4 regions of the Streptomyces sp. NPDC017676 genome follow, and region 3 is predicted to be linked to each of the others. Evidence: riboswitches for the same ligand, from Rfam matches in the RefSeq annotation. Region 3 holds a riboswitch; each other region holds the start of a gene.
The links. Region 3 has a riboswitch for cyclic di-AMP ahead of ACH4LD_RS22270 (M23 family metallopeptidase). Riboswitches for the same ligand answer to the same signal wherever they lie in the genome.

Region 1: linked by a shared signal. The riboswitch ahead of ACH4LD_RS24470 (transglycosylase SLT domain-containing protein) and the one ahead of ACH4LD_RS22270 (M23 family metallopeptidase) in region 3 are both predicted to bind cyclic di-AMP.
Region 2: linked by a shared signal. The riboswitch ahead of ACH4LD_RS18970 (C40 family peptidase) and the one ahead of ACH4LD_RS22270 (M23 family metallopeptidase) in region 3 are both predicted to bind cyclic di-AMP.
Region 4: linked by a shared signal. The riboswitch ahead of ACH4LD_RS04750 (M23 family metallopeptidase) and the one ahead of ACH4LD_RS22270 (M23 family metallopeptidase) in region 3 are both predicted to bind cyclic di-AMP.

What each region holds. Positions count from the first base shown of each region.
Region 1 is NZ_JBIRJA010000011.1:87,861-95,574, forward strand. Features, by position in the region: gene ACH4LD_RS24455 (M56 family metallopeptidase) at 1-279, opposite strand, end outside; gene fahA (fumarylacetoacetase) at 643-1,860, opposite strand; gene ACH4LD_RS24465 (HAD family hydrolase) at 2,071-2,883, shown strand; gene ACH4LD_RS24470 (transglycosylase SLT domain-containing protein) at 2,924-3,412, opposite strand; cyclic di-AMP (ydaO/yuaA leader) riboswitch at 3,417-3,598, opposite strand; gene ACH4LD_RS24475 (polyprenyl synthetase family protein) at 4,142-5,152, shown strand; gene ACH4LD_RS24480 (outer membrane lipoprotein carrier protein LolA) at 5,408-6,607, shown strand; gene ACH4LD_RS24485 (ABC transporter ATP-binding protein) at 6,690-7,664, shown strand; gene ACH4LD_RS24490 (ABC transporter permease) at 7,651-7,714, shown strand, end outside.
Region 2 is NZ_JBIRJA010000008.1:125,490-133,203, reverse strand. Features, by position in the region: gene ACH4LD_RS18985 (S1C family serine protease) at 1-575, opposite strand, end outside; gene ACH4LD_RS18980 (ATP-dependent Clp protease proteolytic subunit) at 830-1,465, shown strand; gene ACH4LD_RS18975 (hypothetical protein) at 1,473-1,778, shown strand; cyclic di-AMP (ydaO/yuaA leader) riboswitch at 2,120-2,348, shown strand; gene ACH4LD_RS18970 (C40 family peptidase) at 2,352-2,825, shown strand; gene ACH4LD_RS18965 (ATP-binding protein) at 3,584-4,039, opposite strand; gene ACH4LD_RS18960 (helix-turn-helix domain-containing protein) at 4,252-5,112, shown strand; gene ACH4LD_RS18955 (DUF397 domain-containing protein) at 5,122-5,343, shown strand; gene ACH4LD_RS18950 (8-amino-7-oxononanoate synthase) at 5,421-6,548, opposite strand; gene bioB (biotin synthase BioB) at 6,696-7,714, shown strand, end outside.
Region 3 is NZ_JBIRJA010000009.1:396,266-403,979, reverse strand. Features, by position in the region: gene lhgO (L-2-hydroxyglutarate oxidase) at 1-573, shown strand, start outside; gene trmB (tRNA (guanosine(46)-N7)-methyltransferase TrmB) at 607-1,440, shown strand; gene ACH4LD_RS22280 (PrsW family intramembrane metalloprotease) at 1,483-2,778, shown strand; gene ACH4LD_RS22275 (aldo/keto reductase) at 2,839-3,783, opposite strand; gene ACH4LD_RS22270 (M23 family metallopeptidase) at 3,880-4,917, opposite strand; cyclic di-AMP (ydaO/yuaA leader) riboswitch at 4,929-5,094, opposite strand; gene ACH4LD_RS22265 (PP2C family protein-serine/threonine phosphatase) at 5,337-6,518, opposite strand; tRNA gene ACH4LD_RS22260 (tRNA-Met) at 6,643-6,716, shown strand; gene ACH4LD_RS22255 (dihydrofolate reductase family protein) at 6,868-7,714, opposite strand, start outside.
Region 4 is NZ_JBIRJA010000002.1:75,522-83,235, forward strand. Features, by position in the region: gene ACH4LD_RS04735 (DNA topoisomerase (ATP-hydrolyzing) subunit A) at 1-938, opposite strand, end outside; gene ACH4LD_RS04740 (M16 family metallopeptidase) at 1,198-2,601, shown strand; gene ACH4LD_RS04745 (M16 family metallopeptidase) at 2,598-3,986, shown strand; cyclic di-AMP (ydaO/yuaA leader) riboswitch at 4,223-4,384, shown strand; gene ACH4LD_RS04750 (M23 family metallopeptidase) at 4,397-5,152, shown strand; gene ACH4LD_RS04755 (GntR family transcriptional regulator) at 5,351-6,037, shown strand; gene ACH4LD_RS04760 (HPr family phosphocarrier protein) at 6,242-6,523, opposite strand; gene ACH4LD_RS04765 (GNAT family N-acetyltransferase) at 6,700-7,714, shown strand, end outside.

The DNA.
Region 1 (7,714 bases), on a different contig from region 3:
CGCGGCGGCCCACACCGGCGCGGTGGACAGGTCGTACGCGGCGGTGACGGCGGGCGGCGCGGGCGCGAACACGCGGTCGCGGACGGTGTGGAAGACGGCCGCCGCGCCCAGGACCAGCGCGGTCAGGCAGCACAGCAGGACCGTGGCGACGAGGCACTGCCACACCCACAGCGCGACCACGGGTTCCCGTTCGGGCCAGGAGGCATGGGTCAGCGCGCGCGGCGCCGGTACGGCGGCCGTCAGGGCGACGACGCTCAGCAGGAGCAGGCAGACAGTCATGCCGGGGCCCCGGTTCCTGGTCGGAGAGGTGTGCGGGTGACGGTGGTGCCGGGCACGCGTCACGCGACGGCGGCTCGCGCGTGGTGCGTGTCCCCGTCAGTATGACGAAGACGGGCGGCCGGAGTCAGGTGTCGACACCGATCCGCCGGGACCGACCCAGCTCCGCGCCCCCGGCCCCGCCCCCGCCCGGCCCGCCCAACAAGCCACCCGGCCCACCCGGCGCGCCCGTTCGGTGACCCTCCGCCCCGCCTCGCCACCCACCCAGCCGCCACGCAAGCCACCCGGCCCGCCTGGCGAGCCACCCGGCCCGCCACGCAAGCCACCAGACCCGCCCGCCGCTCCCGTTCGGTGACCCCCGCGGGGTCAGCCCGACACCACTCGTCCGCTGACCTCCCCCAGCCCCACCCGGCTGCCGTTCGCGCCCGGGGCCCAGGCCGACAGGGTGACCACGTCGCCGTCCTCCAGGAAGGTCCGCTTGCCGTCGGGGAGTTCGAGGGGGTCGCGGCCGTTCCAGGTCAGTTCCAGCAGGGAGCCGCGCTGGCGTTCGGTGGGGCCGCTCACCGTGCCGGAGCCGTACAGGTCGCCCGTGCGCAGCGAGGCGCCGTTCACGGTCATGTGGGCGAGTTGCTGGGCGGCGGTCCAGTACATGGTGGAGAAGGGAGGTTCGGAGACCACATGGCCGTTGACCGAGACCGAGATGCGCAGGTCGTAACCGCCGGGCTCGGTGCCGGGCGCCGAGTCGTCCAGGTAGGGCAGCAGCGGGTGCGTGCGCTCCGGGGGCGCCACGCGTGCGTGCTCCAGCGCCTCCAGCGGGGTGATCCACGCCGACACGGACGTGGCGAAGGACTTGCCGAGGAACGGGCCGAGAGGGACGTACTCCCAGGCCTGGATGTCCCGCGCGGACCAGTCGTTCAGCAGGCACAGCCCGAAGACGTGCTCCCGGAAGTCGCCGAGCGCGACCGGGGTGCCGAGCCGCGACGGCACGCCCACGACGAAGCCGACCTCGGCCTCGATGTCCAGCCGGATCGAGGGGCCGAAGACGGGCGCGGGGTCGGCCGGGCCCTTGCGCTGCCCGGAGGGGCGTACGACGTCCGTGCCGGAGACGACCACGGTGCCGGAGCGGCCGTGGTAACCGATCGGCAGGTGCTTCCAGTTGGGGGTGAGGGAGTCCTCGGCGCCGGGGCGGAAGATCTGGCCGACGTTGCGGGCGTGGTTCTCCGAGGCGTAGAAGTCGACGTAGTCCGCGACCTCGAAGGGCAGGTGCAGGGTCACCTCGGACAGGGGGTGGAACAGCGGCTCGACGGTCGCGCGGTGCGCCGGGTCCGTGACCCAGGACGTGAGGGCGCGCCGTACGTCCGACCAGGTGGCGCGGCCGGCGGCCAGCAGCGGGTTGAGGGTGGGCCGGGCGAGCAGCGGCTGGTGCGGCGAGCCCAGCGCGGCGGCCGCGGCGCCCGCGTCGAGGACGTGGTTCCCGAGCCGGACGCCGATCCTCCGCTCCGTGCTGCCGGAGGGCGAGAACACGCCGTAGGGAAGGTTGTACGGACCGAAGGGGTCGCCCTCGGGGACGTCGAAGGGGGGCATGGGGTGCTGCCTCACTCTCATCCGGGCCATGCATGGCACTGCGTTCCATGTGGTCGGGCCACACGTTACGGCTGAGCAGCGTGTCTTGGGCAGTGCCTCACCGGGCAGCGCCCATCGCGCCGTCCGCGGCGAGCGGTTGGGCGGGGACGGCACGTAAGTGCGGGAAATGACAGGTGAGTCGGCGGGGCGTGCTGTCCGTATTCTCTGATCATGGCACCCACCCCGGCATATGCACTGATCGCCACTGACCTGGACGGGACGCTGCTGCGCGGCGACGACACCGTCTCGGACCGGTCCCTCGCCGCGCTCGCGCGGGTGGCGCGGGCCGGCGCCCGGCACCTGGTGGTGACGGGCCGCCCGGCCCCGCGGGTGCGGCCGCTGCTCGCGGACCTCGGGTGCGCCGGGCTCGCGGTGTGCGGGCAGGGGGCCCAGGTCTACGACGCCGCGACCGGCCGTCTGCTGTGGTCGGTCCGGCTGGACCGGGAGCTGGCCGAGACGGCGCTCGGCAAGATCGAGGCGGAGGTGGGGCAGGTCTACGCGGCGGTCGACCAGGACGGCGTGGACGGGCTCACGCTCATCGAGCCCGGCTATCGGATGCCCCACCCGACGCTGCCCGCGGTGCGGGTCGGCCGGCGGGACGACCTGTGGTGCGCGCCCATCAGCAAGGTGTTGCTGCGGCACGGCACTCTGTCCGACGACGAGTTGGCGGCCGTGGCCCGCGCGGCGGTGGGCTCCCTCGCGACGGTCACCATGTCGGGGCCGGGCACGGTGGAGCTCCAGCCGTGCGGGGTGACGAAGGCGACCGGGCTGGCGCTCGCCGCCGAACGGCTCGGGATCGCCGCCGAACGGGCCCTCGCGTTCGGCGACATGCCCAACGACATCCCGATGTTCGACTGGGCCGGGCGCGGTGTCGCCATGGCCAACGCGCATCCGGAACTCAAGGCGGTGGCCGACGAGGTCACCTTGTCGAACGAGGACGACGGCGTCGCCGTCGTCCTCGAAGGACTCTTCCCGGCCGGCTGACCGGAGTATCAGGAGCGCCCGGCCCGGCCGCCGGTGCCGGTCAGTAGGCGCCGAACACGTTGTCGATGGACCCGTACCGGGCGGCCGCGTAGTTGCAGGCGGCGGTGATGTTGGCGACCGGGTCGTAGATGTCGAAGGACGTTCCGGCCACGTGGTACGCGTTGAAGGTCGGGTCGATGACCTGGAGCAGGCCCTTGGAGGGGATGCCCTTGGCGGCGTTGGAGTCCCAGAGGTTGATGGCCTTCGGGTTGCCCGAGGACTCGCGGATGATGTTGCGGTAGATGCCGTTGTAGGTGCCCGGGATGTGCTTCTCGGCCATGATCGCCAGCGACTCGCGGATCCAGCCGTCGAGGTTGTCCGGGTAGCCGGCGGGGGTGGTGGCCGCCGTGGTGGCGGTGCTGGGGGCCGCGGAGGCGCCGGTCGCGCCGATGAGCGGCAGGGCGAGGACGGCGGCGCCGGTGCCGGCGGCGGTGAGCGCGCGGACGAGGCGGCTGTTCCGGGTACGGCGGGGCTGGGCGACAGCAGACATGGGGCGTTCCTCTCCGGCGCCTGCGAGGTGAGCTGTCGGGTTCGGGCGGGGAGGTGCCCGGCCGTGCTCCTGACGGAGGCATGGCTTCACCCCTAGCCGTCCCGGCGCGGCGTGTGCCGTTCCGGACCGGCGGCTTACCTGGGTCCCCCGCTCCTGCCGTACGAGTGAGTTCGTCGATGGGTATGCGGGCGGCGGCAGGATTCGGCGTCCGCCCGACGGCCCGGAACGTATGCGAGAGCACATGTCGGGAACAAGGGTCGGAGTCATACAACGTGCGATTTGACCTTGATCGACGCCGTATGAGGTGCTTGATCCTTTGCGGTTGCCAATCCTCAACTCGCCGACGGGACAAGGACTCACGAGGGTCGGGCCGAGGGGGCGGGCCGACCGGGCGCGTGACCCAACTCACGAAATAGCAAACAGTTTTAAGTCGGACATGGGGGATTAGAGGGATTCGCGTCTGAAGTCGGGGTGATGGTGGAACCCGGCATATGAGGAGCGTGGTTGCCGAGGCGAGGGTGCAGTGTCCGGATTACTCTTATATGGATAAAAATCCGCTCACACTGTGTGATCAAAACCATGCCGGTCATGATCCGGTATCGCCCAGGCTGGACCGGTGGGCGCTATCGGTGATCGAAAGAGGACCGGATACGCTGACTTGAGTGATGGCAGCGACCTATCGACAAACCGTGTAATCGCCAGCAGACACCAGCAGACAGGAGACCCCTCGTGACCGTCGTCGGGCCGTTCGGGCTGAGCGTGCGGGACCAGGCTCTGGAAGCCGATGTCCAGGCCGGATTGGCGGCTGTCGAGGAAGGCTTGCTCGAAGCCACCAAGAGCGAGGTCCCGTTCATCACGGGGGCGGCGCAGCACCTCGTACGGGCGGGCGGGAAGCGGTTCCGGCCACTCCTCGTGATGCTCGCCGCCCAGTTCGGCGACCCCTACGCGCCGGGCGTGGTGCCCTCCGCCGTCGTCGTGGAGCTGACCCATCTGGCCACGCTGTACCACGACGACGTCATGGACGAGGCGGCCGTACGGCGTGGCGTGGACAGCGCCAACACCCGCTGGGGCAACTCCGTCGCGGTCCTCACCGGCGACTTCCTCTTCGCCCGTGCCTCCCAGATCCTCGCCGACCTCGGTCCCGAGGCGGTCCGGGTGCAGGCACTCGCGTTCGAACGGCTCGTCACCGGGCAGATCCTGGAGACCGCGGGTCCCTCGGACGGCCGAGACCCGGTCGAGCACTATCTGGACGTGCTGGCCGGCAAGACGGGCTCCCTGGTGGCGGTGTCGTGCCGGTTCGGCGCGATGATGTCCGGCGCGGACGAGACGGTCGTCGACGTCCTCACCCAGTACGGCGAACGGCTCGGCGTCGCCTTCCAGCTCGCGGACGACGTCCTGGACATCGCCTCGGACTCCCACGAGTCCGGCAAGACCCCGGGCACCGACCTGCGTGAGGGAATCCCGACCCTGCCGGTGCTCCGGCTGCGCGAGCGGGCCGCCCGGCTGGGGCTGGCGGAGGACGTCGCGCTGTGCGAGCTGCTGGACTCCGACCTCAGCGACGACGCCCGGCACGCCGAGGCGCTGGCCGCGCTGCGCGCGCACCCCGCGCTGGAGCAGGCCCGGCGGGACACCGTGCGGTACGCGGAGGAGGCGCGGGCCGCGCTCGCCCCGCTGCGCGAGTGCGATGCCAAGGCGGCGCTGATCGAGCTGTGCGACGCGGTCGTGCACCGCGCGGGCTGACCCGGCCGGTCACCCGTACGGGCCCCGGCGTCCGACCGACCCCTACGGGTCGGGTGGAGAAACGGCCGCCGGGTGTCATACCGCAGGTGTAGACGGAGTTGCCTCCGAGGTCTGACGCTTGTTCACGGCCGATTTGGTCAGATGGACACCACGGAAATCACCACTCCTCACCGTTTCGGGTGAGAATGGCGGCTCAGGGTGGACCAGCGGACCAGCGTGAGGACAGCCGCCGCCGACGACGGAGGTAAGGCACACATGGCACCGTACGAATCCGACGACGCAGTGGGCGCCGCGCAGGACGAGCACCCGCGCTCCGGCCGGCGCAAGGCCGCCCGGTACGCCGTGCCGGTCGCGGTGGTGGGGGTGGCGGCGGCCACGATCGGGCTGGTCCCGGCGCTCGCCGACTCCGGTGACCCCGACCTGCCGAAGATCAGCGCACAGCAGCTCATCGAGAAGATCGCCAAGTCGGACGTGCAGCAGCTGTCCGGCACGGTCAAGGTCAGCACCGACCTCGGTCTGCCCGACCTCGGCGGTCTGGAGAACGGCCTGATGTCCGGCGCGGGCCGGGGCGGCTCGGGTGACGGCTCCTCCGCCGACCCGCAGGCCAAGCTCACCGAGCTGGTCTCCGGCACGCACACCCTGCGCGTCGCCGCCGACGGTCCGGACCGGCAGAAACTCTCGCTGCTGGAGAGCGGCGCCGAGTACAGCCTGATCCACGACGGCAAGGACGTCTGGGGCTACGACAGCAAGAGCAACGAGGTCTACCACTCCACCGGAGCCGCCTCCGGCAAGGAGCACGAGGCCAAGCCGCCGGCCACGCCCAAGGACTTCGCCGACCAGGCCCTGAGGTCGGTGGACGACACCACGTCCGTCACCGTCGACGGCACCGCGCAGGTCGCCGGGCGCGACGCCTACAAGCTGCTGATCCGGCCCAAGCAGTCCGGCACCACGGTCGGCGCTATCAGCATCGCCGTCGACGCGAAGACCGGTATGCCGCTGAAGTTCACGCTGACCCCGAGGAGCGGCGGCGCCGCCGTGCTCGACGCGGGCTTCACCCAGGTCTCCTTCGCCCGGCCGGCCGCCTCCACGTTCGACTTCACGCCGCCCAAGGGCGCGAAGGTCACCGAGGAGGAGGACGGCGCCGGGGCCCCGAAGCACGGCGAGGGCCTCGCCGGGGGCCTGGAGGGCAAGGACGGGCTGAAGGTGCTGGGCAAGGGCTGGACGTCCGTCGCCACCTTCGACACCGGCGCCAAGGGCGGCCTGCCGACCGGATCCCAGGGCGGTGACCTCGGCGGCTTCCTCGGTTCGCTGGGCGACCCGGTCTCCGGGAAGTTCGGCAAGGGCACGGTCTTCTCCACCCGCCTGGTCAACGCCCTGATCACCGACGACGGCAAGGTGTACGCCGGCACGGTGACCAAGGAGGCCCTGGTGAAGGCGGCCGACGCGGGGAAGTGACCTCCCGGGCACACCGCACCGGACGAGACGCACCGGACGAGACGCACCCGATGAGACGCACGGGATGAACCGAGGGGAGCCGATGGACGAGCCGTCCGCCACGCAGCCGGAACCGGGCGACGCGACGGCGAGTGTGATCGCCACGCGCGGCCTCACCAAGCGCTACCGCGGCGGACAGCTCGCCGTGGACGGTCTCGACCTGACCGTCCCGGCGGGCAGCGTCTTCGGCTTCCTCGGCCCGAACGGCTCCGGCAAGACCACCACGATCCGCATGCTGATGGGCCTGATCGAGCCGACCGCGGGCACCGCCCGGGTGCTCGGCCGGCCCATGCCGCGCGCGGCCCGTACGGTCCTTCCGCAGGTCGGCGCACTCATCGAGGGCCCCGCCCTGTACGGCTTCCTCTCCGGCCGGGACAACCTGCTGCGCTACGACGCCGCGGACCCGACCGCCGACCCCCGCACCCGGAGCGCCCGCGTCGCCGTGGCGCTGGACCGGGTCGGTCTCGCGGCCGCCGCCGGCAAGAGGGCGAAGGCGTACTCGCTCGGCATGAAACAGCGCCTGGGACTGGCCGCCGCGCTGCTCCAGCCGCGCAGACTGCTCGTCCTGGACGAGCCCACCAACGGCCTCGACCCGCAGGGCATGCGTGAGATCCGCACCCTGATCAGGGAGCTGGCCGCCGACGGCACGACCGTCTTCCTCTCCTCCCACCTCCTCGACGAGATCGAGCAGGTGTGCACCCACGCGGCGGTCATGGCGCAGGGCCGGCTCGTCACCCAGGGCGCGGTGGCCGACCTGGCCGCCGGGGCCCGCGACCGGCTGGTGGTGACCACCCCGGACCCGGCGGAGGCGGCACGCGTGCTGAAGGAACTGGGCGTCGGGGACGTGACGGCCGACGGGGACCGGGTCACCGGTGAGCCGCCCGCGCGGGATCTGGCCGAGGTGACCGCGGCCCTGGTCACGGCGGGCGTCCGGGTCCGGGGCCTCACCGTCGAACGGGCCTCGCTGGAGGACGCGTTCGTGGCGCTGACCGGGGAGGGCTTCGATGTCGCGGGCTGATGTGCTCCAGGCGGGTGCCGGGCGCCGGCCGAACCCCTTGTGGACCCTCG
Region 2 (7,714 bases), on a different contig from region 3:
TCCGCCTCGGGGTTCCCCAGAGTGTTCACGCCGATCACCTTGCCGTCGGCGTCGAGGAGCGGCCCTCCGGAGTTCCCTGGGTTGATCGCGGCGGAGTGCTGGATCGTGTCCGCGTAGTGGGGCAGGGAGGGCGAGGGATCCGCCGGCACGTTCGGCGACTGGACGCTGCCCGCGGTGTAGACGGGCTTCTGCGCCTCCACGTTCTTCTCGAAGGACGCCGGGTAGCCGATGGCCGTGACGGCATCGGCGGCCCTGACGTCGCGGCTGTCGGCGAACTCCAACGCCTTGAGGTCCTCCTGCGGCGTACTGAACTGCAGGACGGCGACGTCCTCGCACGGATCGGTGCCCAGGATCCGGACGGGCACCTCCCCTTTGTCCTGGACGACGACCTTGAGGGCGTTCTCCCCCGCGACGACATGCGCGTTGGTGACGACGAGCCCCTTGTCGGCGTCGTAGATGAAGCCACTTCCCACCCTGGTCTCGCCCATCACGTGGACGGTGCCCGGCGCGGCCTTCTCGAAGATGTCCTGCGGCGAATCGTCCGACGGGGCCGCGTTCGCCACCGTTCCGCCCATGACCAATGACGCGACCGCTGTTCCGACGAGCGCGGCTCTGACTTTCGCACCCACGGTGTGGAGCCTTCCGACGACGGGCGGCACCCACCGGGACCAGCCCGGAAATGATCGCTTACACCTCCAGCTTAGGCCCGCGTCCATGCGCTGTCCTGATGAACCGTTACGGTGTCCAGCCCCCCAACTCACTGTACGTCCTGTACATTTTTTACAGAGAGCTCGCCGAAGGCGGCTCCGCTGCGAGGAAGGGTGTGCCCATGCTCCGACCGTCCGCCCGACATGTCCTGCCCGAGTTCACCGAGCGCACGGGGAGCGTCACACGCACCCTCGATCCGTACGCGAAGCTCTTCGAGGACCGGATCGTCTTCCTCGGCACGCCGGTCGACACCGCGGCGGCGAACGACGTGACGGCGCAGCTCATGTACCTGGAGCACACGGCGCCGGACCGGGACATCACGCTGTACGTCAACTCGCCGGGCGGCTCGTTCGACGCCATGACGGCGATCTACGACGTGATGCGGTACGTCGGCTGCGACGTGGCGACCTACTGCCTGGGCCAGGCCTCCGCCTCGGCCGCGGTGCTGCTCGCGGCCGGCACGCCGGGCAAGAGGTTCACCCTGCCCGGCGCCCGCATGGTGATCGAGCAGCCCGCGCTGCCGGAGCCGGTGCGCGGACAGCCCAGCGACCTGCTCATCCAGGCGGAGGAGTTGACCCGGATCCGCGCGACGCTCGCGGAGATGCTCGCGCGGCACACGGGGCGCACGGCCGGGCAGGTCCACGAGGATCTGGAGCGTGACCTGATCCTGGACGCCGCCGGGGCGGTCGCCTACGGTCTGGTGGACGGCATCGTGCCGAGCCGCCGGGACACGCCCGGCGCACCGGACGCGAGGTGAGCCGCTCATGCTGCCGGACCTCCCACCGCTGCCCGCGCTGACCTGCGCGGAGGGTGAGTTGATCGACCGTTACCTGGAGGCGGTCGACCTGCTGGGCCGCATCAACCCGGCCCGGCCCGGGGACACCTACCGCGGGCTGCGCGCGGCCCAGGCCCTGGTGCGCAAGGCGGCAGAGCTGCGGGACGCGCTCGCACTGATGCACCAGCGGGGCGAGACGGAGCTGCACGGGGACACGCTGGCACGGGCGTTGCGGGTGCTGGACGGTGAGCGCCGGGCCGCTCGCGTCGCGCTCCCGCCGGACGGCGTCGGCTGAGCCGGACGCTCCTCGGGCTCGGTGGGCCCCACGCGTCGACACGCGTCGTTCGGACGGCACTTGAAACGGCCCGAACGACGTACCGCCGACCGGTGTACATCCAGATCGTTTTCCGGGCCTTCCGAGTTGCGCCAAGCGCCACCGCATGAGCCGCTGAGAGGCGCTTCGCCCCAGGTCGGGGGCTACGTCCGGGATCTGACGGACGCTCGAACAGAGCAGTGTCCACCCGAACGGGTGAGTGGTGAGTAACGCCACAAATCCCCGATTCCGTTGGGATTTTCGGACAGTCGTAAGCCAAGATCCGTGTCTGACGACAAGCCCCCGCCACCGCGGCGGGGCGATCCGGGCGGACGCCGAGTCCTGCCGCCGCCCGGATGACCGGTCGACGGAGTGGATCGGCAGGAGTGGAGGACCCGAGCAAGACGGGTCGCCGGAACAGATGTTCGTCCGCACCACGGACGGTCGTCGGCTCCGGGCAACCCTTGGGGTGAAGCCGTGGCAACGCGGCCGGGCAACTTCGCCAGCCCGAATCCGACAGGTCATCCTTCACAGGCGGCTGACGAAGGGTTGCGCATGACTGCGCTCAATCGTGTCCCGCCGCTGATGGCCCGGGCCGGCACGGCCTCGGCTCTGACCCTCGCCGCCGTGGGCGGCTCGATCGCGGTGCCCGGCCTCGCCACCGACGCCTCCGCCGCGACGTTGGCGACGAAAGCACTCAAGGTCGCGGCCTCGAAGAAGGGTGCCCCGTACGCGTGGGGAGCCACCGGGCCGCGCCGGTTCGACTGCTCGGGGCTGACGCTCTACTCCTACAAGAAGGCCGGCAAGAAGCTGCCGCGCACCGCCGCCCAGCAGTACAACAAGACGCACCACATCTCCTCCAGGAGCCGCAAGGCGGGCGACCTGGTCTTCTTCCACTCGGGTTCGTACGTCTACCACGTCGGCATCTACGCCGGTCACGGCAAGATCTGGCACGCCCCGAAGACCGGGGACGTGGTGAAGCTGGAGAAGATCTGGACGAAGAGCGTCTGGTACGGCCGGGTCAGCTGACCCGCCCTCAGGCCGGGCAGGGACCCGCCCCCAGACCGACAGCGGTTCCAGCAGCAGGGCCGCTCCCGGCGCCGCCCCGGCGCCCGCCCGGGACCCACGGGCGGCCCGGGGCCGCCGCGGACGCCTGCCGGGGCGGACAGGCGTCCCCGACCACGGCTTCCTCCGGCCTCTGCGTGGGCCGTGGGAGCGCCACGCGGTGCGCACCCCCGAGCTGGAGCACAGGGGCGCCGCCCGGCAACGGGGGCGCCCGGAACGCGCGGGCCCGGCGGCCAGGACGGCCGCGACGCCGGTCACTGCCAGGGCGGTGCGCACCGGGAGTCCGCCCGCCGTCGCCGGTCCCGCGGACCGCGCCGGCGCGGTGCGGGGACGTCGCGTACGACCACGGTGAAACCGGCGCCTCCCATGGCGACCGGTCCGGCACCGACCACGGCCCGGCGGCACAGTCCGCCCGATCACCCGGACGGCCGACCCGCTCGGTCACGCGCCGGCCACCCAGTCCCGCCGGCCGTCCAGTCCCGGCGGCCGCGCGAGCCGAAGCCGGCCCGGAACGAACTGGCGCGGCTCACCGGGCTCATCGGGGGCGCGCCAGGGCTCGGCACCTTCCCGGCCGCCGGAGGTACGTCCGCCGTCACGGAGCGCTGGTCAGCACCGGGCTGGGGAGACGCCGACCGGGCGCGCCGAGCCGCCGGCCGCCGTGTGCCTGCCGTGTGCCGCTCGGCCGGGAGAGGGGCACGGACACCCCGGCCCTGTCCGGACGGCTAGGGCTCCTGCCGGCGCGCCGGTACCGGGGCCGTCGGGAGCGTCCAGGGGAGTTCGATCGAGACCGTTTTGCCGCCCTCTCGCGTGGGGCGGATGCGGAGTCTGCCGCCGCACTCGGCCGTGAGCCAGCGGATGATCACCATGCCGCGGCCGTTGTCCTGCTGGACGGCGGCGGGCAGTCTCTTCGGGAAGCGAGGATGGCTGTCCGTGACGCCGATGCGCAGATGTTCGTCATGGTGCAGCGCGATGTCGACCGTGAAGGTGGGTGACTGGCCGAAGGTGTGCTGTACGGCGTTCGTGGCGAGTTCGGAGACGATGAGCCGCACGGTGTCGGCGACGTCGGTGTCGGACGGCAGGCCCCACTCCGCCAGGGTGCCCACGACGTAGGAGCGGGCGGCCGAGACCGAGGCTGGATCGCTCGGCAGAGTGACGGATGCTTCCAGGTGGTCTGCCATGGCGACGTCGTCCCTTTCCCATGGGGCCGTGGTCCGACATGTGGCGGAGGGTTCGAGTACGGTCCCGGACTGGTGCTTGTTCGCCAGACTGCCACCAACGCGCGGTCACAGGGAGCGATCCACCAAGATATGCATATATCTGTCGCTCGAAGCGGTGAACTCTGCGACGCGAGACCGTATGTGGGCGGCCCGGAAGGAGTAAGGAGGAGCCCATGCAGAACGGTCCGGCAGTGCGCCGCCGCAAACTGGGCGCCGAACTGCGCATGCTGCGCACCGGTGCGGGGCTCACGAGCGGTGAGGCCGCCCGGCTGGTCGGCTGGCACCAGTCGAAGGTGAGCCGCATCGAGACCGGCGCCAGCGGTGTGAAACCGGCCGATCTGCGGTTACTGCTCGACGCCTACCAGGTGCGGGACACGCATCTGCGCGAGTTGCTGCTGATGCTGGCGGGGGCGGAGGACGCGGGCGGCCGTCACCGCTGGTGGCACGCCTACCGCGGGGTGCTGCCGCCCACCTATCGCGACTTCATCAGCCTGGAGTCGCAGGCGAGCGCGATGCGCACCCTGGAGACGACCGTGGTGCCGGGGTTGCTCCAGACGCCCGAGTACGCCCGCGCGGTGACCCGGGCGGCCGTGAAGGACCTGGACGAGGACCGCCTGGACACGCTGGTGGAGGTGCGCCTGGCCCGGCAGGACGTGCTGCGGTCCGATCCGCCGCTGGTGCTGAGCGCCGTACTGGACGAGGCGGTGCTGCGCCGCGAGGTCGGTGGCCCAGAGGTGATGGCCCGGCAGCTCGAACGGCTGATGGAGGCGGCCCGGCTGCCCCAGGTACGGCTCCAGGTGCTGCCGTTCGCCGCGGGGGCGCATGTCGGACTCACCGGGCCTTTCGTTATCTTCTCATTTCCGAGCACTTCTGATCTGGACGTGGTTGTTCTCGACCAGTTGACGAGTAGCCTCTACCTGGAGCGGAAAGAAGACCTCATGGCCTACTCCGAGGCCTTCAACACCCTTCAGTTCCACGCCCTTTCCCCCGAGGAATCGTTGGACTACATCGCCGGGATAGGTGACGGCGCGTAAGGAGGCACCATGTCAGCTCTGCCTCGGAACGTCCCTGCCAGTACCGACCTGCACGCCGTGCGCTGGCTGCGCAGCAGCTACAGCACGGGCGCGAACAACTGCGTGGAGACGGCCCGGCCGCGTTCCGGCCCCGCGGCCGGACTGCTCGCCGTGCGCGACTCGAAGAACCCCGCCGGACCCGCGCTGCTCTTCTCCGCCGGCAGCTGGGCGGAGTTCGTCACCAGGATCTGATCAGGGGTCACCCGCCCCTGATCCGGACCCGTCCCCCGTTCGTCACCCTCGTGCGACACACGGCCGTGTACGCCGACTCATGGTCGCGTTTCGCCGATCACTCGTACAGCGCGTTCGATCTCCGCCCCGGAGAGGTCCGCCCGGGCGGTCAGCCTCAGCCGTGAGATGCCGTCGGGCACGGAGGGAGGACGGAAACAGCCCACGGCCAGGCCTGCCGTACGGCAGTCGGCCGCCCAGCGCACCGCCCGCTCCGAGGAAGGAGCCCGCACGGAGACCACCGCGGCGTCCGGACGCACCGCTTCCAGACCCGCGGCGGTCAGCCGTGCGTACAGTTCCGCGGCCACCTCGCGGGCCCGAGCCGCCCTTTCGGGCTCGCGTTCCAGCAGCCGCAGCGCGGCCAGCGCGGCACCGGCCGCCGCCGGTGCCAGGCCGGTGTCGAAGATGAACGTCCGGGCCGCGTTGACCAGGTGGTCGATCACCCGGGCCGGGCCGAGCACCACCCCGCCCTGGCTGCCCAGCGACTTGGACAGGGTGGCCGTGACGACCACGTCCTCGGCGCCCGCGAGCCCGGCCGCGTACGGCGCGCCCCGGCCGCCCTCGCCCAGCACGCCGAGCCCGTGCGCGTCGTCCACGACCAGTCCCGCGCCGTGCTCCCGGCACGCCTCGGCCAGCGCGGTCAGCGGTGCCCGGTCCCCGTCGACGGAGAACACCGTGTCGGAGACGACGATCGCGGCACCCGTGTGCGTGGCCAGGGCCTTGCGCACGGCCTCGGGATCGGCGTGCCCGACGACCTGCGTCTCGCCCCGGGCGAGCCGGCAGCCGTCGATGAGGGAGGCGTGGTTGCCCGCGTCGGACACGATCAGCGAGCCGTGCGGGCCGAGCGCGGTGACCGCGGCGAGGTTGGCGGCGTACCCGGAGGAGAACACCAGGGCCGCCTCGAACCCGCAGAACGCGGCCAGCGCCCGCTCCAGTTCGGAGTGCAGGACCGTCGTACCGGTGACCAGCCGGGAACCGGTGGAGCCGCCGCCCCAGGTCCGGGCGGCCCCGGCCGCTCCCTCGACGACCTCCGGATGGCGGGTCAGGCCCAGGTAGTCGTTGCTCGCCAGATCCAGCAGCGGCGTGTCGGCGGGGCGCGGACGCAGGGTGCGGACCAGTCCGGCGCGGCGGCGCGCCCCGGCCTGCTCGTCGATCCAGCCGAACGCCATGGGTCCTCCGGTGCTTTTGTAGGTAGCGGACAGACCCTAGCGGTACGGCCGGCTACCCAGGGTGTGGCAATACCCACACGGTGAACCTGCTCCGTTGTGCGAAGTCTCCTTGGCCCGGGGCGGTCCCGTAGGACAGGATCAGGCCCCATGGACCTGCTGAACACGCTGGTGGACAAGGGGCTTCGGCGCGAGCTGCCGACCCGCGAGGAAGCGCTCGCCGTGCTGGCCACCTCCGATGACGACCTGCTCGACGTGGTGGCCGCGGCCGGCAAGGTGCGCCGGCACTGGTTCGGGCGCCGGGTGAAACTCAACTATCTGGTGAACCTCAAGTCGGGCCTGTGCCCGGAGGACTGCTCGTACTGCTCCCAGCGGCTCGGTTCGAAGGCCGACATCCTGAAGTACACCTGGCTCAAGCCGGACGAGGCCTCCCAGGCCGCCGCGGCGGGCCTCGCGGGCGGAGCCAAGCGGGTCTGTCTGGTGGCCAGCGGACGCGGCCCGACGGACCGGGACGTGGACCGGGTCTCGCAGACCATCAAGGCCATCAAGGAGCAGAACGAGGGCGTCGAGGTGTGCGCCTGCCTCGGCCTGCTCTCCGACGGCCAGGCCGAACGGCTGCGCGAGGCCGGCGCGGACGCGTACAACCACAACCTCAACACCTCGGAGTCCACGTACGGGGACATCACCACCACCCACACGTACGCCGATCGGGTGGACACGGTGCACAAGGCGCACGCGGCCGGCCTGTCCGCCTGTTCGGGCCTGATCGCGGGCATGGGCGAGAGCGACGAGGACCTGGTCGACGTGGTGTTCTCGCTGCGTGAGCTGGACCCGGACTCGGTGCCCGTGAACTTCCTGATCCCCTTCGAGGGCACCCCGCTGGCCAAGGAGTGGAACCTCACTCCGCAGCGCTGCCTGCGGATCCTCGCGATGGTCCGGTTCGTCTGCCCGGACGTGGAGGTCCGGATCGCGGGCGGCCGTGAGGTCCACCTGCGCACGATGCAGCCGCTGGCACTGCACCTGGCCAACTCCATCTTCCTCGGCGACTACCTGACCAGCGAGGGCCAGGCCGGCAAGGCCGACCTGGAGATGATCGCGGACGCCGGATTCGAGGTGGAGGGCGCCGACCAGGTGACGCTGCCGGAGCACCGGACGGAGGCCGGGGGCTG
Region 3 (7,714 bases):
CGGCTGACCGGCGACGACCCCGAGGTGCGGATCGTGCCGTTCCGCGGGGAGTACTACGAGCTGGCGCGGCCCGAACTGGTGCGAGGGCTGGTGTATCCGGTGCCGGACCCGGCGTTCCCGTTCCTCGGGGTGCACCTGACCCGCGGGATCGACGGGGGCGTGCACATCGGGCCCAACGCGGTGCCGGCGCTCGCCCGGGAGGGGTACGACTGGGGGGTCGTACGGCCCCGGGAGCTGGCCGGGACGGTCGCGTGGCCGGGGTCCTGGGCGATCGCCCGGCGGCACTGGCGGTACGGCGCCGGTGAGCTGCGCCGGTCGGTGTCCAAGGCCGCGTTCCTGGAGGCCGTGCGAAGACTGCTGCCCGGGGCGGAGGCCGGGGATCTGGTGCGGGCCCCGGCCGGGGTGCGGGCGCAGGCGGTGCTGCGGGACGGGACGCTGGTGGACGACTTCCTGATCCGGGAGGGGGCGCGGGCGGTGCACGTGCTGAACGCGCCCTCGCCCGCGGCCACGGCGTCGCTGCCGATCGGGCGGGAGATCGGGCGCCGGGCGCTGGCGATGCTCGGCTCGCTGTAGCGGCCCGTCGGCACCCGTAAAATCGGTCGTACTGTGTCTGACTCCCTGAACGCCCCCGCCCCGTCCCCGGCCCCCCACAGCCCCGGTGGCCCCGTCCGGCACACCCGGGCCAAGGGCGAGCCGCGCTTTCCCGACGGGCCCAAGGCCGATCCGGCCGGGTCGCACTTCGAGCGGCGGATCCGCAGCTTCCAGCCGCGGCGGAGCCGGGTGACGGCCGGGCAGGCCGACGCGTTGCAGCGGCTGTGGCCCAAGTGGGGGCTGGACATCGACGGGCAGCGGGTGATCGACCTCGGCGAGCTGTTCGGCAACGACCGGCCCGTGGTCCTGGAGATCGGGTTCGGGATGGGCGAGGCCACCGCGCGGATGGCCGCGGGCGACCCGGACACCAACATCCTGGCCGTCGACGTGCACACCCCCGGCCAGGGGAACCTGCTGGGTCTCGCGGACCGCAGCGGTCTGTCCAACGTCCGGGTGGGCAACGGCGACGCGATCATCCTGCTCCGGGAGATGCTCCGCCCGGACGCGCTGGACGGGCTGCGCGTCTACTTCCCCGACCCCTGGCCCAAGAAGCGGCACCACAAGCGGCGGCTCATCCAGCCCGAGTTCCTGACGCTCGCCGCGTCCCGGATGAGGCCCGGCGCGCTCCTGCACTGCGCGACCGACTGGGAGCCGTACGCCGAGCAGATGCTGGATGTGCTCAGCGCCCACCCCGACTTCGAGAACACCCAGGCGGACGGCGGTTTCGCGCCACGCCCTGAGTTCCGGCCACTGACCCGTTTCGAGGGACAGGGACTGGACAAGGGACATGTGGTGAACGACCTGCTGTTCCGGCGCGTCCCGCACAGCACCGCTGAGCAGGACCGGTAATCCGTTCCAGCCCCTCGTCCCGCCACCGTTAGGGTCGATGCCGTGGCCACCAGTCCTCCGTTTCCGACGTGTCCCCCGAGCCCCGGCGACGGTGTGCTCCGCCACCCGCACTGGTGGCAGCGCAGGTGGGTGCGGTACGGAGCACTGAGTTCCCTGCTGGCCCTGTCCGGCCTGGTCATCCTCGCGCTCGTACGGCGGCAGACCGGCACGGAGGGCTTCCTCGTCGGTCTGGGGCTGGCCGTGCTGCCCGTGCCCTGGCTGATGGCCGCCTTCCGGTGGCTGGACCGGGTGGAGCCGGGCCCCTGGCGGAACCTGGTCTTCTCCTTCGCCTGGGGGGCCTGTGCGGCGGCGCTGATCGCCATCGTGGCCAACAGTTTCGCGACCAAGTGGATAGCCACCTCGACCGCGGATCCGGCCAGTGCCGACACGCTCGGCGCGACCGTGATAGCCCCCATCGTGGAGGAGTCCGCGAAGGCCGCGGCCGTCCTGCTGGTGTTCCTCTTCCGCCGACGTGACTTCACCGGGATCGTGGACGGGGTGGTGATCGCGGGCGTCACCGCCACCGGGTTCGCGTTCACCGAGAACATCCTCTACCTCGGTACGGCCTTCGGGACCGACCAGCTCACCGGCGACCGCGGCATCGCCTCCGTCACCGCCGCCACCTTCTTCGTGCGCATCGTGATGTCCCCGTTCGCGCACCCCCTGTTCACCGTCCTCACCGGCATCGGCTTCGGCGTCGCCGCGCTGTCCGCCGAGCGGCAGCACGCGCGGCGGGTGCTGCTGCCGTTCTGCGGGCTGCTGCTCGCGATGGGCATGCACGCCTTCTGGAACGGCTCCTCCACCTTCGGCGAGTACGGCTTCTTCGCCGTCTACGGCGCCTTCATGGTGCCCGCGTTCGCGGTGGTGACGTGGCTCGCGATCTGGACCCGGCAGCGGGAGCTGCGGACCGTGCGGGCGGAGCTGCCCACGTACGTGCTGGCCGGGTGGCTGGGGCCGGCCGAGCCGTTCGCGCTCGGGTCGATGCGGGCGCGCCGGATGGCCCGGGACTACGCCCGGCACCACCACGGGCGCCAGGCGGCACGCGAGGTGGCCCGGTACGAGGCGTACGCGACCTCGCTGGCGTTCCTGCGGCACCGGGGGCGGAAGGGTAAGGCCGGCCCCGACTTCGTCGTCCGGGAGCGGGAGCTGCTGGACGAGCTGTGGAAGCGCAGGGCGGTCGCCCGGCCCGCGCTGGAGTACGCGAGCCGGGCGTCCGTTCCCGCCCCGGTGTACTGGGGGGCGGCGCCGTACGGGTACGCGGCGGTGCCGTATCCCGCGTACAACCCGTACCGGACGTAGTCAGGGGGCCGGCGGGGTGCTTCGGCACCGCCGGGCCGCGCCGTCGCGGGGTGGGACGGGCTAGGCCGACGCCTCCGTCAGCCGGGCCACCTCGGCGTCCGTCAGCTTCAGCTCCGCGACCCCCAGCAGCGCCGGAAGCTGTTCCACGGTCCTCGCCGAGGCGATCGGGGCCGTGACCGTGGGCTGGGCGGCGAGCCAGGCCAGGGCGACCGTGGCGACCGGGGCCTCGTGGGCCGCGGCGATCTCGTCCAGGGCCGCGAGGACCTTCTGGCCGCGCTCGGATTCCGCGTGCTTCCGGGCGCCTTCGGCGCGGGCGCTGTCGACGCTCCTGCCGGGCCGGTACTTGCCGGTGAGGAAGCCCGAGGCGAGGGAGAAGTACGGGACGGCGGACAGGCCCTCGCGGGCGACGAGGTCCTGCAGCGGGCCCTCGTAGGTGTCCCGGGAGACCAGGTTGTAGTGCGGCTGGAGGGCGACGTAGCGGGCGAGGCCCTCGCGGTCGGAGAAGTCGAGCGAGGCCCGCAGCCGCTCGGGGCTGATGTTGGAGGCGGCGATGTGTCGCACCTTCCCGGCCTTCACCAGCTCGTCCAGCGCGCCGATGATCTCCTCGACCGGCACCTCGGGCTTGTCGAAGTGGGTGTAGTAGAGGTCGATGTGGTCGGTGCCCAGGCGGCGCAGGGAGGCGTCGGCGGCGGCCTTGATGTTGGCGGCGGACAGGCCCTGGTACTCCGGGTGCTGGCTGACCTTGGTGGCGATCACGACCTCGGAGCGGTTGCCGCGGGCCTTGACCCACTTGCCGATGATCGTCTCCGACTCGCCGCCCTGGTTGCCCTCGATCCAGGCGGAGTAGGAGTCGGCGGTGTCGATGAAATTGCCGCCCGCGGCGGTGTAGGCGTCGAGGACGGCGAAGGAGGTCTGTTCGTCGGCGGTCCAGCCGAAGACGTTGCCGCCCAGGGAGAGCGGGAAGACCTCAAGGTCGGAGGAACCGAGTTTACGAAGTGACGTCATACGTCATGTCAACACCGGCGGTGGGTGATCGCATCCCACCGCCGGGGCGGAGTTCTCGCCAAGTTCCCGCAGAGGTTCCCGCGCGGGACGGGACCGTCAGGGGTTGAGGCCCTTGTCGCGCAGCCACGCCATCGGGTCGATGCCGGTGGCCTGCCCGTGGGGGTGGACCTCCATGTGGACGTGCGGCCCGGTGACGTTGCCGGTGGCGCCGACGCGGCCGATGACCTCGCCGGTGGTGACCTTCTGGCCGACGGAGACGCTGATCGAGGACTGGTGGCAGAACCACAGCTCGGTGCCGTCGTCCAGGGTGAGGATCGTGCGGTAGCCGTAGGAGCCGGCCCAGCCCGCCTCGGTGATCGTGCCGCTGTGCACCGCCTTGATCAGGGTGCCGGTGGGGGCGGCGAAGTCGAGGCCGGTGTGGTAGCCGGAGGACCACATCCCGCCGGCCTGGCCGAAGGTCGAGGTGATCGTGTACGAGGAGGTGGGCAGCGTGTACTGCGCGGCCAGCTTCGCCAGTCGCTCCTCCTCGGCCTTCTTCGCGGCGGCGGCCTCCGCCTTCTCCTTGGCCTCGGCGGCCTTGGCGGCGGCCTCCTTCTCGGCCTGGGCGGCGGCGTCGGCGCTCTGCTTCTCGGCGGCGGCGACCGCGGCGGCGGTGGCCTTGCTCTCGGCCTGGCCCTGCTGCTGCTCGGCCTGGGCCATGATCCGGTTGCGCAGCGCCTCGCCCGCGTCGGCGCTGTCCTCGCCGGCGGCCGTGGTCACGCCGACGGTGCTCAGCGTGGCCGTGGCGGCCTCGGCCGGCTGCGGGTCGGCGGAGTCGTCGTGGAAGAGGGAGCCGACCGAGGGCAGGTCCGGCAGGGAGATGGAGACCGGCGGCTTGCCGGTGTTGGCGCTGGCCATGCCGCCCGCGCCGACCGCGGCCATGACGCCGACGCCCAGGACGGTGGAGCTGCGCGCGAAGCCGCCGCGCTGCTTGGCGACGCGATGCCGGCCGCGCACCGGGGCGACGGACTCCTCGGTGGGGTTCCACTCCTCCCAGGGGCCCTCCTCGGCGTGGTAGGCGCCGTACCCGAAGGTCTCGGGCTCGCGCTGTGCCGGTATGAACGGGGCTTCTGGGACAGACCGGTTGGACGCCACGCGGGCGTACTCCTTTCCTTCCTTTCGCCTACCGGGTTAGCTGACGGGTTCGGAGCAGGAAGGTCTCCTACGCGCGTATACCGGTCGTGGACTCCGTGAGTTCACGGCGGCATCCGCGTGATTCACCCCAGGGTGGTGGTTCCCCGGCTCCCTCGCGGGATTCGGCGCGTGCGCACGGAGCCGCCTCTTGTGACGGCTGTGACGACCGCGCTGCGTTATCGAACGTTAATAGACCTGCCAGTCACTTTCCAAGCCGTTCGGCTTGATCAGTCACGTCTTTACCGGCGGAGTTATCGGCCACTACACCGGCAAAACGGGCGAGTTGACCGGGCATCGGCTCCGTTCAGCAGTCACTTTTGGTTTTGATGGTGACTCAGATGTTATGCGCACGGCGCTCGCCCGGTCACCTTCGGTGACGCTCAGGACCGGCGTACGGCGAGCAGCGCCATGTCGTCGGTCATGCCGCCCCCGGAGTGCCGGCGCGCCTCCTCGGCGAGCCGGCCGACCAGCGCGGCCGGGCCGGGGAAGGTGCGCCCCGCGAGCCGCCGTTCGGGGTCGTAGAACCGGCCGTGGGCGTCCCGGGCCTCGGACAGGCCGTCGGTGTGGAAGAGCAGGGTCGCGCCGCTCGGGAAGGCGGTCTCGGTGGCCCGGTCCGGCCACAGGCCGAGATCGCCCATGCCGAGCGGCAGCGCGGGCTCCGCGGGGACCAGCGCGCGCAGGGTGCCGTCGGCGTGCAGCAGCAGCGGTGGCGGATGACCGCGGTTGACGATCCGTACGACGCCGTCGCCGTGCGGGAGTTCGGCGAGGACCGCGGTGGTGAACCCCTCGAAGGCGTCGATCCCGTCGCGCCGGGTGCCCTCGCGGGCCAGCGCCCGCTCCAGCCGCTCGGCGACCGCCTCCAGCGTGGCCTCCTGCTCGGCCGCCTCCCGGAACGCGCCGATCACCACGGCCACCGCGGCGACCGCGCCCATGCCCTTGCCGCGCACGTCCCCGACGACCAGCCGGACGCCGTGCGGGCTGTCCTGCACCGCGTACAGGTCGCCGCCGATGAACGCGTCCTGCCGTGCGGCCTCGTAGCACGCGGCGATCTCGTAGCCGCCGATCCGCTCGTCCGGCTCCGGCAGGACGGCCCGCTGGGCGGCCTCGGCGATCTCCCGGGCGGAGGCGAGCCGCCGGTCGCCCCGGCGGACCACCCGGTTGATGGCGACGGCCAGCAGGGCGACCGTCGCGACGGTGACCACGTCGGTGAGGGTGCCCACGGCCGGGTGGACCCCGGCGTCGGTGTGCACGGCGTAGGCGGCGGCGAGGGAGGCGAGGCCGGTCAGGACGGTGGTGCGCAGCGCCGACAAGGGTGCGGCGGCCAGCGGGGCCGCGGTGAAGAACGGGACGGCCGTGAAGTCGTCCGGGGCGAGCAGGCCGTACAGGACACCGCAGACGAGGAGGAGGGCGGGCAGGGCGCGGGCCAGGGCACGGGGGCTCGGACGGCGGCGGGCACGCACCGGCACCGGTTCGTCGCCGAGGCCCGGGTCGGGCACGGGGTCGCCGGGGAGCCGGCCGCCCGCCCTGGCGTACGGGCTCTCCTCCACCTTTCCAGGGCGCACCGCGTGTCTCCCGGTTGTCCGACGTACCTCCAGGTTTCCCGGCCCCGGGGCGGGCGGCGACCGGTGTGGGCCGAAAGGGGTGTGCGAGCGGTCCCGCGCATGGCGTACACTGGAGTCACAACGACGCGGGGTGGAGCAGCTCGGTAGCTCGCTGGGCTCATAACCCAGAGGTCGCAGGTTCAAATCCTGTCCCCGCTACTGAAGACTCAGGGCCCGGAATCCAGCGGATTCCGGGCCCTGAGTCGTTTCCGGCCCGCCGCCGTGCCCCGTCAGGGCGCGGGGAACCGCGCGACCAGCCACAACGCACCCGCGCCCGCCCACCAGGCTCCGCCGGCGGACGGGCGGGCGCTCACAGCAAGTGGGCGTTCGGCGCCTTGGCGAGCTCCTCCAGCTCGGGAAGCACGACGACCTGCGCGCCCCCGACGACCAGAACCCCGCTTCCGTCGGCCCCCGCCACGAACGTGTCCGGCTCACGCCACGCGGTGACCACCCTCCGCACCCCGGCCCGGAGAATCAGCTCGGCGCAGGGAGCCGGCCGGGACGCACGCCGGGCACAGGGCTCCAGGCTGCTGTACACCGTGGCGCCGGCGAGCCGCGCGTCGGCGGGATCGATCTTCGCGAGCGCCGCCTCCTCCGCGTGCACCACCGGATCGGCACCCTCACGGGAGTATCCCCGCGCCAGCTCCGTGCCGTCGGCGGCCACCACCACCGCGCCGACGCTGAACGCCGTCTCCGACGGCGGACACAGCGCCGCGAGTTCACAGGCGGTCCGCAGCCAGTGGCGGTCGGCGGCGGTGGCGACCGCCCCGGCGCCGGGCGCCGTGGGCACGTACCGCATGAGCACGACGTCCTCGATCCGGCGGGTGTCGAGCAGGCGCAGCCGTCCGGGCTGGTAGGCCCCCGGCCCGAACAGGCGGGGTGCCACCGGATCGCCGACGAAGAGCGGGGCGAGGACCAGCTGGAGTTCGTCGGCGAGGCCCTGGTGCAGGAGCTGGGTGTGGACCGTGCCGCCGCCCTCGACCATCAGACGGCCGACGCCGCGCACGTCGTGCAGGTGCTCCAGCAGGGCCCGCCAGTCCAGGTCGGGGCCGAGCGGGACGACGTCTGCGGTGCGTCCGAGGCGGCGGGCGGCCCGCTCGGCGCCCTGGTCGGTGGTGTAGACGATCTTGTCGCCGCCGGTGTGCCAGAAGTTGGCG
Region 4 (7,714 bases), on a different contig from region 3:
AGGCCGTGCTCGCGGTCGGTGAGGTCCTTGACGTCGGCGATGCCCTGGACCTTCTTCGCGTTGACCAGGTCCTTGATCTTCGCGATGACCTTCTCGGGGCCGACCGTGAACGGCAGCTCGGTGACCACGAGGCCCTTGCGGCGGGCGGTGACCGTCTCGACCGAGACCGTCGCGCGCATCTTGAAGGTGCCGCGGCCGGTCGCGTACGCGTCCCGGATGCCGTCCAGGCCGACGATCCGGCCGCCGGTGGGCAGGTCCGGGCCCGGGACGTGCTTCATCAGCGCGTCCAGGTCCGCGTTCGGGTTCCGGATCAGGTGGCGGGCGGCGGCGATGACCTCGCGCAGGTTGTGCGGCGGCATGTTCGTCGCCATACCGACCGCGATGCCCGAGGAGCCGTTGACCAGCAGGTTCGGGAAGGCGGCGGGCAGCGCCACCGGTTCCTGCTCCTGGCCGTCGTAGTTCGGCGCGAAGTCGACCGTGTCCTCGTCGATCGACTCGGTCATCAGGCTCGTGGCCTCGGCCATCCGGCACTCGGTGTACCGCATGGCGGCCGGCGGGTCGTCGTTGCCCAGCGAGCCGAAGTTGCCGTGGCCGTCGACCAGCGGCACGCGCATGGAGAAGGGCTGCGCCATGCGCACCAGGGCGTCGTAGATCGACGCGTCGCCGTGCGGGTGCAGCTTGCCCATGACCTCGCCGACGACGCGGGCGCACTTCACGTAGCCGCGTTCGGGGCGCAGGCCCATCTCGTTCATCTGGTACACGATCCGGCGGTGGACCGGCTTCAGGCCGTCACGGGCGTCCGGCAGGGCGCGCGAGTAGATGACCGAGTACGCGTACTCCAGGTAGGAGCCACGCATCTCGTCCACGACGTCGATGTCGAGGATCCTCTCCTCGAACGAATCGTCGGGCGGCGGGGTCTTCGTGCTGCGGCGGGCCATCGCTGCCGGCTCCTTGCTGAAAGGATGGACGGAACTGACGCGGACCATTGTGGACCGACGCACTGACAACCTGTGCCGCGACCCGGTTCCACAGGACCTGCCGGGGCCGGGGGCCGGGCCCCGGCAGGGTGGCGATATCCGCTCTGGGCGTACGTGCCGCGGGAACTTCGCCGGGGCCCCGCACGCTTTGCATACAGTGGCAGGAACGGCAGGAAAACCGCGGTTTCCATCAACCGCCTCCGCTCGCGAAGGGACGTACATGCCCATGGGTCACACGACCACAGCCGAGGCAGGCTCCGGGGGCCTGACAGCGACCGAGCACCGCCTGGCCAACGGTCTGCGCGTGGTGCTCTCCGAGGACCACCTGACCCCGGTGGCGGCGGTCTGCCTCTGGTACGACGTCGGCTCCCGCCACGAAGTCAAGGGGCGTACCGGCCTGGCTCACCTTTTCGAGCACCTGATGTTCCAGGGCTCCGCGCAGGTCAAGGGCAACGGCCACTTCGAGCTGGTGCAGGGCGCCGGCGGCTCGCTGAACGGCACCACCAGCTTCGAGCGGACCAACTACTTCGAGACCATGCCCGCCCACCAGCTGGAGCTGGCGCTCTGGCTGGAGGCCGACCGCATGGGCTCGCTGCTGGCCGCCCTGGACGACGAGTCCATGGAGAACCAGCGGGACGTCGTCAAGAACGAGCGCCGCCAGCGCTACGACAACGTGCCGTACGGCACCGCCTTCGAGAAGCTGACCGCGCTCTCCTACCCGGAGGGCCACCCGTACCACCACACGCCGATCGGCTCGATGGCGGACCTGGACGCGGCCACCCTGGAGGACGCCCGCCAGTTCTTCCGCACCTACTACGCACCGAACAACGCGGTGCTCTCCGTGGTCGGTGACATCGACCCCCAGCAGACCCTCGCCTGGATCGAGAAGTACTTCGGCTCCATCCCGTCCCACGACGGCAAGCCCGCCCCCCGCGACGGCTCCCTGCCGGACGTCATCGGCGAGCAGCTGCGCGAGGTCGTCGTGGAGGAGGTCCCGGCGCGCGCCCTGATGGCCGCCTACCGGCTCCCGCACGACGGCACGCGCGCGTGCGACGCGGCCGACGTCGCCCTGACCATCCTCGGCGGCGGCGAGTCCTCCCGCCTGTACAACCGGCTGGTGCGCCGGGACCGGACGGCCGTCGCGGCCGGCTTCGGCCTGCTGCGCCTGGCCGGCGCGCCGTCCATGGGCTGGCTGGACGTGAAGACCTCCGGTGACGTCGAGGTGCCGGTCATCGAGGCCGCCATCGACGAGGAGCTGGCCCGCTTCGCCGCGGAGGGCCCCACGCCCGAGGAGATGGAGCGCGCCCAGGCCCAGCTGGAGCGCGAGTGGCTGGACCGGCTCGGCACGGTCGCCGGCCGCGCCGACGAACTGTGCCGGTACGCGGTCCTGTTCGGCGACCCGCAGCTCGCCCTGACCGCGGTCAAGCGCGTCCTGGAGGTGACCCCGGAGGAGGTCCAGGAGGTCGCCGAGGCACGCCTGCGCCCCGACAACCGCGCGGTCCTCGTGTACGAGCCGAAGTCCCCGGAGGCCGCCCCGGACGCCGGGGTCCCCGAGGACCCCGAGCACGAAGCGACCGTAGAGGCGGGCCGCGAAGAGACCGAGAACGAGGAGACGGCCAAGTGACCGAGCTCGCCACCATGGACTTCCACCCCCAGCCGCGGCCCGGCGAGGCCAAGCCGTGGGCGTTCCCGGCGCCCGAGCGCGGCACCCTCGACAACGGCCTGACCGTGCTGCGCTGCCACCGTCCGGGCCAGCAGGTCGTCGCCGTCGAGGTGCTGCTGGACGCGCCGCTGGACGCCGAGCCGGCCGGCCTGGACGGCGTCGCCACGATCATGGCGCGGGCCTTCTCCGAGGGCACTGACAAGCACTCCGCCGAGGAGTACGCCGCCGAACTGGAGCGCGCGGGCGCCACCCTCGACGCGCACGCCGATCACCCCGGCGTCCGGCTCAGCCTTGAGGTCCCGGCCTCCCGCCTGGCCAAGGGCCTCGGTCTGCTCGCCGACGCCCTGCGCGCGCCCGCCTTCGCCGCGAGCGAGGTCGAGCGGCTGGTCCGCAACCGCCTGGACGAGATCCCGCACGAGCTGGCCAACCCCTCCCGCCGGGCCGCCAAGGAGCTCTCCAAGGAGCTGTTCCCGGCGACCTCGCGCATGTCCCGTCCGCGTCAGGGCACCGAGGAGACGGTCGAGAAGATCGACGAGGCGGCCGTCCGCGCCTTCTACGACCGCCATGTGCGGCCTGCCACGGCCACTGTGGTCGTCGTCGGCGACCTGACCGGTACCGACCTGGACGCGCTGCTGGGCGACACCCTGGGCGCCTGGACGGGCACCCCGGGCGAGCCCCGTCCGGTGCCGCCGGTGACCGCCGACGACACCGGGCGTGTGGTGATCGTGGACCGGCCCGGCGCGGTCCAGACGCAGTTGCTGATCGGCCGGATCGGTCCCGACCGGCACGACCGGGTGTGGCCCGCCCAGGTGCTCGGCACGTACTGCCTCGGCGGCACCCTCACCTCCCGCCTTGACCGCGTGCTGCGCGAGGAGAAGGGCTACACCTACGGCGTGCGGGCCTTCGGGCAGGTCCTCAGGTCCGCGCCGGACGGCACGGGCGCGGCGATGCTCGCCATCAGCGGCTCCGTGGACACCCCGAACACCGGCCCGGCGCTGGACGACCTGTGGAAGGTGCTGCGCACGGTCGCGGCGGACGGCCTGACCGACGCCGAGCGGGACGTCGCCGTGCAGAACCTGGTCGGTGTGGCGCCGCTGAAGTACGAGACCGCGGCGGCCGTCGCGAGCACGCTGGCGGACCAGGTCGAGCAGCACCTGCCCGACGACTTCCAGGCGACGCTGTACCAGCAGTTGGCGGCCACGGGCACGGTGGAGGCCACCGCGGCCGTCGTGAACGCCTTCCCGGTGGACCGCCTGGTGACCGTCCTCGTCGGTGACGCCTCGCAGATCAAGGCGCCGGTGGAGGCGCTGGGCATCGGTGAAGTGACCGTGGTGGCGGCCGAGTAGACGCGACCGTGGTGGCGGCCGGATGACGGCACGCGCGCGTGGGGCCCCGGCGACCTACGGGTCGTCAGGGCCCCTCGTTGTTCCACTCGTCCCTCAGATGCCCGTTTTGGGGCGGAGGTTGCCTGTCTGCCCTGTGGGATGCGCTACAAAATCCGGGATGCGTTTGAGGATTGACAGCGCGCTTGCGTAGCTTCGTCCGGGCTGTTCGTCAGGCAGTGCGCCGCACCCGCGGCACCGGACAGTCATCGCCGAGTCCCCGTACGGCGCGAGCCAGGGGAGCCGGGGACCCACCGTCCCTGGGGTGAATCGGGCGCCCGCGCGATGCGCGAGGGGGCCCGTAGGAGACCTTCCTGCTCCGAACCCGTCAGCTAACCCGGTAGGCGAGAGGGAAGGAAAGGACCAGCCACTTCATGGCGTTCATGTGCGCCACCGGGAAGCACCGCAAGCCCGGCCGGGTCAAGCGGACCACCGTTCAGGCGGCCGGCGTCGCGGCCCTCACCACCACCGGTGTGATCGGCACCCTCGCCGCCTCCCCGGCGCTCGCCGCCGAGAACTCCACGGAGCAGACCGGCCTCACCCCGGTCGTCGCCGTGTCCGAGGACGTCGCCGACGAGATCGGCGCGCAGGCCGCCGCGCAGCAGGAGGCCGCCGAGCAGAAGGCGGCCGAGGAGGCCGCGGTGAAGGCGGCGGCCGAGCGGGCCCAGGAGATCCGCGCCGCCGAGGCCCGGGCCGCCCGCGAGGCCGAGCGCAAGCGGCTGAACATGTTCGTCGCCCCGATCGCGCACTCCTACGTCTCCACCGCCTACCAGGCCAGCAGCTCCCTGTGGTCCTCCGGTTCGCACACCGGCATCGACTTCCACGCGGCCAGCGGCACGGCCGTCCACGCGGTGGGTTCCGGCACGGTCGTCTCGGCGGGCTGGGGCGGCGCGTACGGCAACCAGGTCGTGATCCGCATGGCCGACGGCATGTACACCCAGTACGGGCACCTGTCGTCCATCGGGGTCACGGTGGGGCAGAAGGTCGTCGCGGGCCAGCAGATCGGCCTGTCCGGTGCCACCGGCAACGTCACCGGCGCGCACCTCCACTTCGAGGCGCGCACGACCCCCGAGTACGGCTCGGACGTCGACCCCGTCGCCTACCTCCGCAAGCACGGCGTGCGCGTCTGACACCGACCGCACGTCTGTCCGAGGCCCCGGCTCACCGAGCCGGGGCTTTCGCCGTTTTCCGCGGTGTCCGCCGGATCCGCTGTCCAAAAAATAGCCATGGATTAGGGCCCGGCGTCGGAAATTCCGGTTCGTTGGAATAGAGTCACGGAACACACGTCCATCGTCGACGTTTCACGGGGATTAAGACGGAGGTCGGTCATGCGTATTCCGGCGCACTCGGTGTGCACGGCCATCCGGGACGACATCGTCGCGGGTGTCCACGAGCGCGGCAGCCGCCTCACCGAGGAGGTCCTGGCCCGCCGCTACGGCGTCTCGCGCGTCCCCGTGCGCGAGGCCCTGCGCACCCTGGAGGCCGAGGGCTTCGTGGTGACGCGCCGGCACGCGGGCGCGTGCGTGGCCGAGCCGACCGAGCAGGAGGCCGCCGACCTGCTGGAGATGCGGACGCTGCTGGAGCCGCTGGGCGCCGCCAGGGCCGCCCAGCGGCGCACCGAGGCGCATCTGAAGGTGCTGCGCGGTCTGGTCCGGCTGGGCCAGGAGCGGGCCCGCAGGGGCAGCAACGAGGACCTGCGTTCGTTGGGCGGCTGGTTCCACGAGACGCTCGCCCAGGCCTCCGGCAGCACCTCGCTGACCTCGATGCTCACCCAGTTGCGGCACAAGATCGCCTGGATGTACACGGTGGAGGCACCGACCGGCCCGGTGGAGTCCTGGGCGGAGCACGGTGCCATCGTGGACGCGGTGGCGCGCGGCGACGCGGAGCGCGCGCGGGCGCTCACGGCCCTGCACGCCGAGCGTGGGACGGGCGCGCACCGGTTGCGGTTTTCTCCCGCCGCGGAGCGGGTGAGGACTTCGCAACATGCCGTAAACATGTCGGGCCCGCGGCATTAACAAGCGCACCGTATACAAAGAAGAGGTATTTCCGGGCGGCGTATTTCCTGCTGCCCGAATTCACTCGTGCCGAAATTCCCCGGAGTTCGCCGGGCGCCGGCGGGCGGTAAATCCACGGCACGCCGGGCCGCGTGCGTCCGGATACGGCGAAGCCGCGCCGCCCCGAAAGGCGAACGCGGCTCCGGCGCTCTGTGCGGTGGTCGCTCAGACGGTCTCGGGCAGCTCTTCCAGGCCCTCGGAGACCAGCTTGGCCAGACGGTCCAGGGCGGCGTCGGCGCCCTCGGCGTCGGAGGCGAGGACGATCTCCTCGCCACCCTGGGCACCCAGGCCCAGGACGGCCAGCATGGAGGCCGCGTTGACGGGGTTGCCCCCGGCCTTGGCGATCGTCACCGGGACGCCTGCGGCCGTGGCGGCTCGGACGAAGATGGAGGCGGGGCGGGCGTGGAGGCCCTCGGCCCAGCCGACGTTGACGCGGCGCTCAGCCATGTGTTGCTGCCCTTCGGTGTTCAGGTTGTCTAGACCAGTTTCCCATATCGTGAAGCGTGTCCGGAGCGGACGTCCGTCCCCTCCGGTGTGGCACCGGACCGCGGCCTCGGTCCGGCTTCCCGTCCTCCACAGACTGCCTCGCGACGTTGTCCGACGCGAGCCGTACTCTGGGGCCCATGCAGACCTCGGCGGACCGGCAGGACCGGCACCAGTACCCCGCCCACTGGGAGGCGGACGTGGTGCTGCGCGACGGTGGCACCGCGCGCATCAGGCCCATCACCGTTGATGACGCCGACCGCCTGGTCAGTTTCTACGAGCAGGTCTCGGACGAGTCGAAGTACTACCGCTTCTTCGCGCCGTACCCACGGCTCTCCGCCAAGGACGTCCACCGCTTCACGCACCACGACTTTGTGGACCGGGTGGGACTCGCGGCCACCATCGGCGGCGAGTTCATCGCCACCGTACGCTATGACCGCATCGGCACCGACGGCATGCCCGCGACCGCGCCCGCGGACGAGGCAGAGGTCGCCTTCCTGGTGCAGGACGCCCACCAGGGCCGCGGGGTCGCCTCCGCCCTGCTGGAGCACATCGCGGCCGTCGCGCGCGAGCGGGGCATCCGCCGCTTCGCCGCCGAGGTGCTGCCCGCCAACACCAAGATGATCAAGGTGTTCACGGACGCGGGCTACACCCAGAAACGCAGCTTCGAGGACGGCGTCGTCCGCCTGGAGTTCGACCTCGAACCCACCGACCGCTCCCTCGCCGTGCAGCGCGCGCGGGAGCAGCGCGCCGAGGCCCGTTCCGTACGGAGGCTCCTCGCGCCCGGCTCCGTCGCGGTCGTCGGTGTCGGCCGTGCCCCCGGCGGGGTGGGCCGCGGCGTCCTCGGCAACCTCCGCGACGCCGGCTACCCCGGCCGCCTGTACGCCGTGAACAAGGCCTTCCCGGAAGACCTCAAGGAGGTCGACGGGGTGCCCGCGCACCGCTCGGTGCGGGACATCGACGGGCATGTCGACCTGGCCGTCGTCGCCGTACCGGCCGCGCACGTGCCCGCCGTGGTCGCCGAGTGCGGGGAACACGGCGTCCAGGGGCTGGTCGTGCTCTCCGCCGGCTACGCCGAGAGCGGGCCCGAGGGACGCGAACGGCAGCGGGCCCTCGTCCGGGCCGCGCGCGCGTACGGCATGCGGATCATCGGCC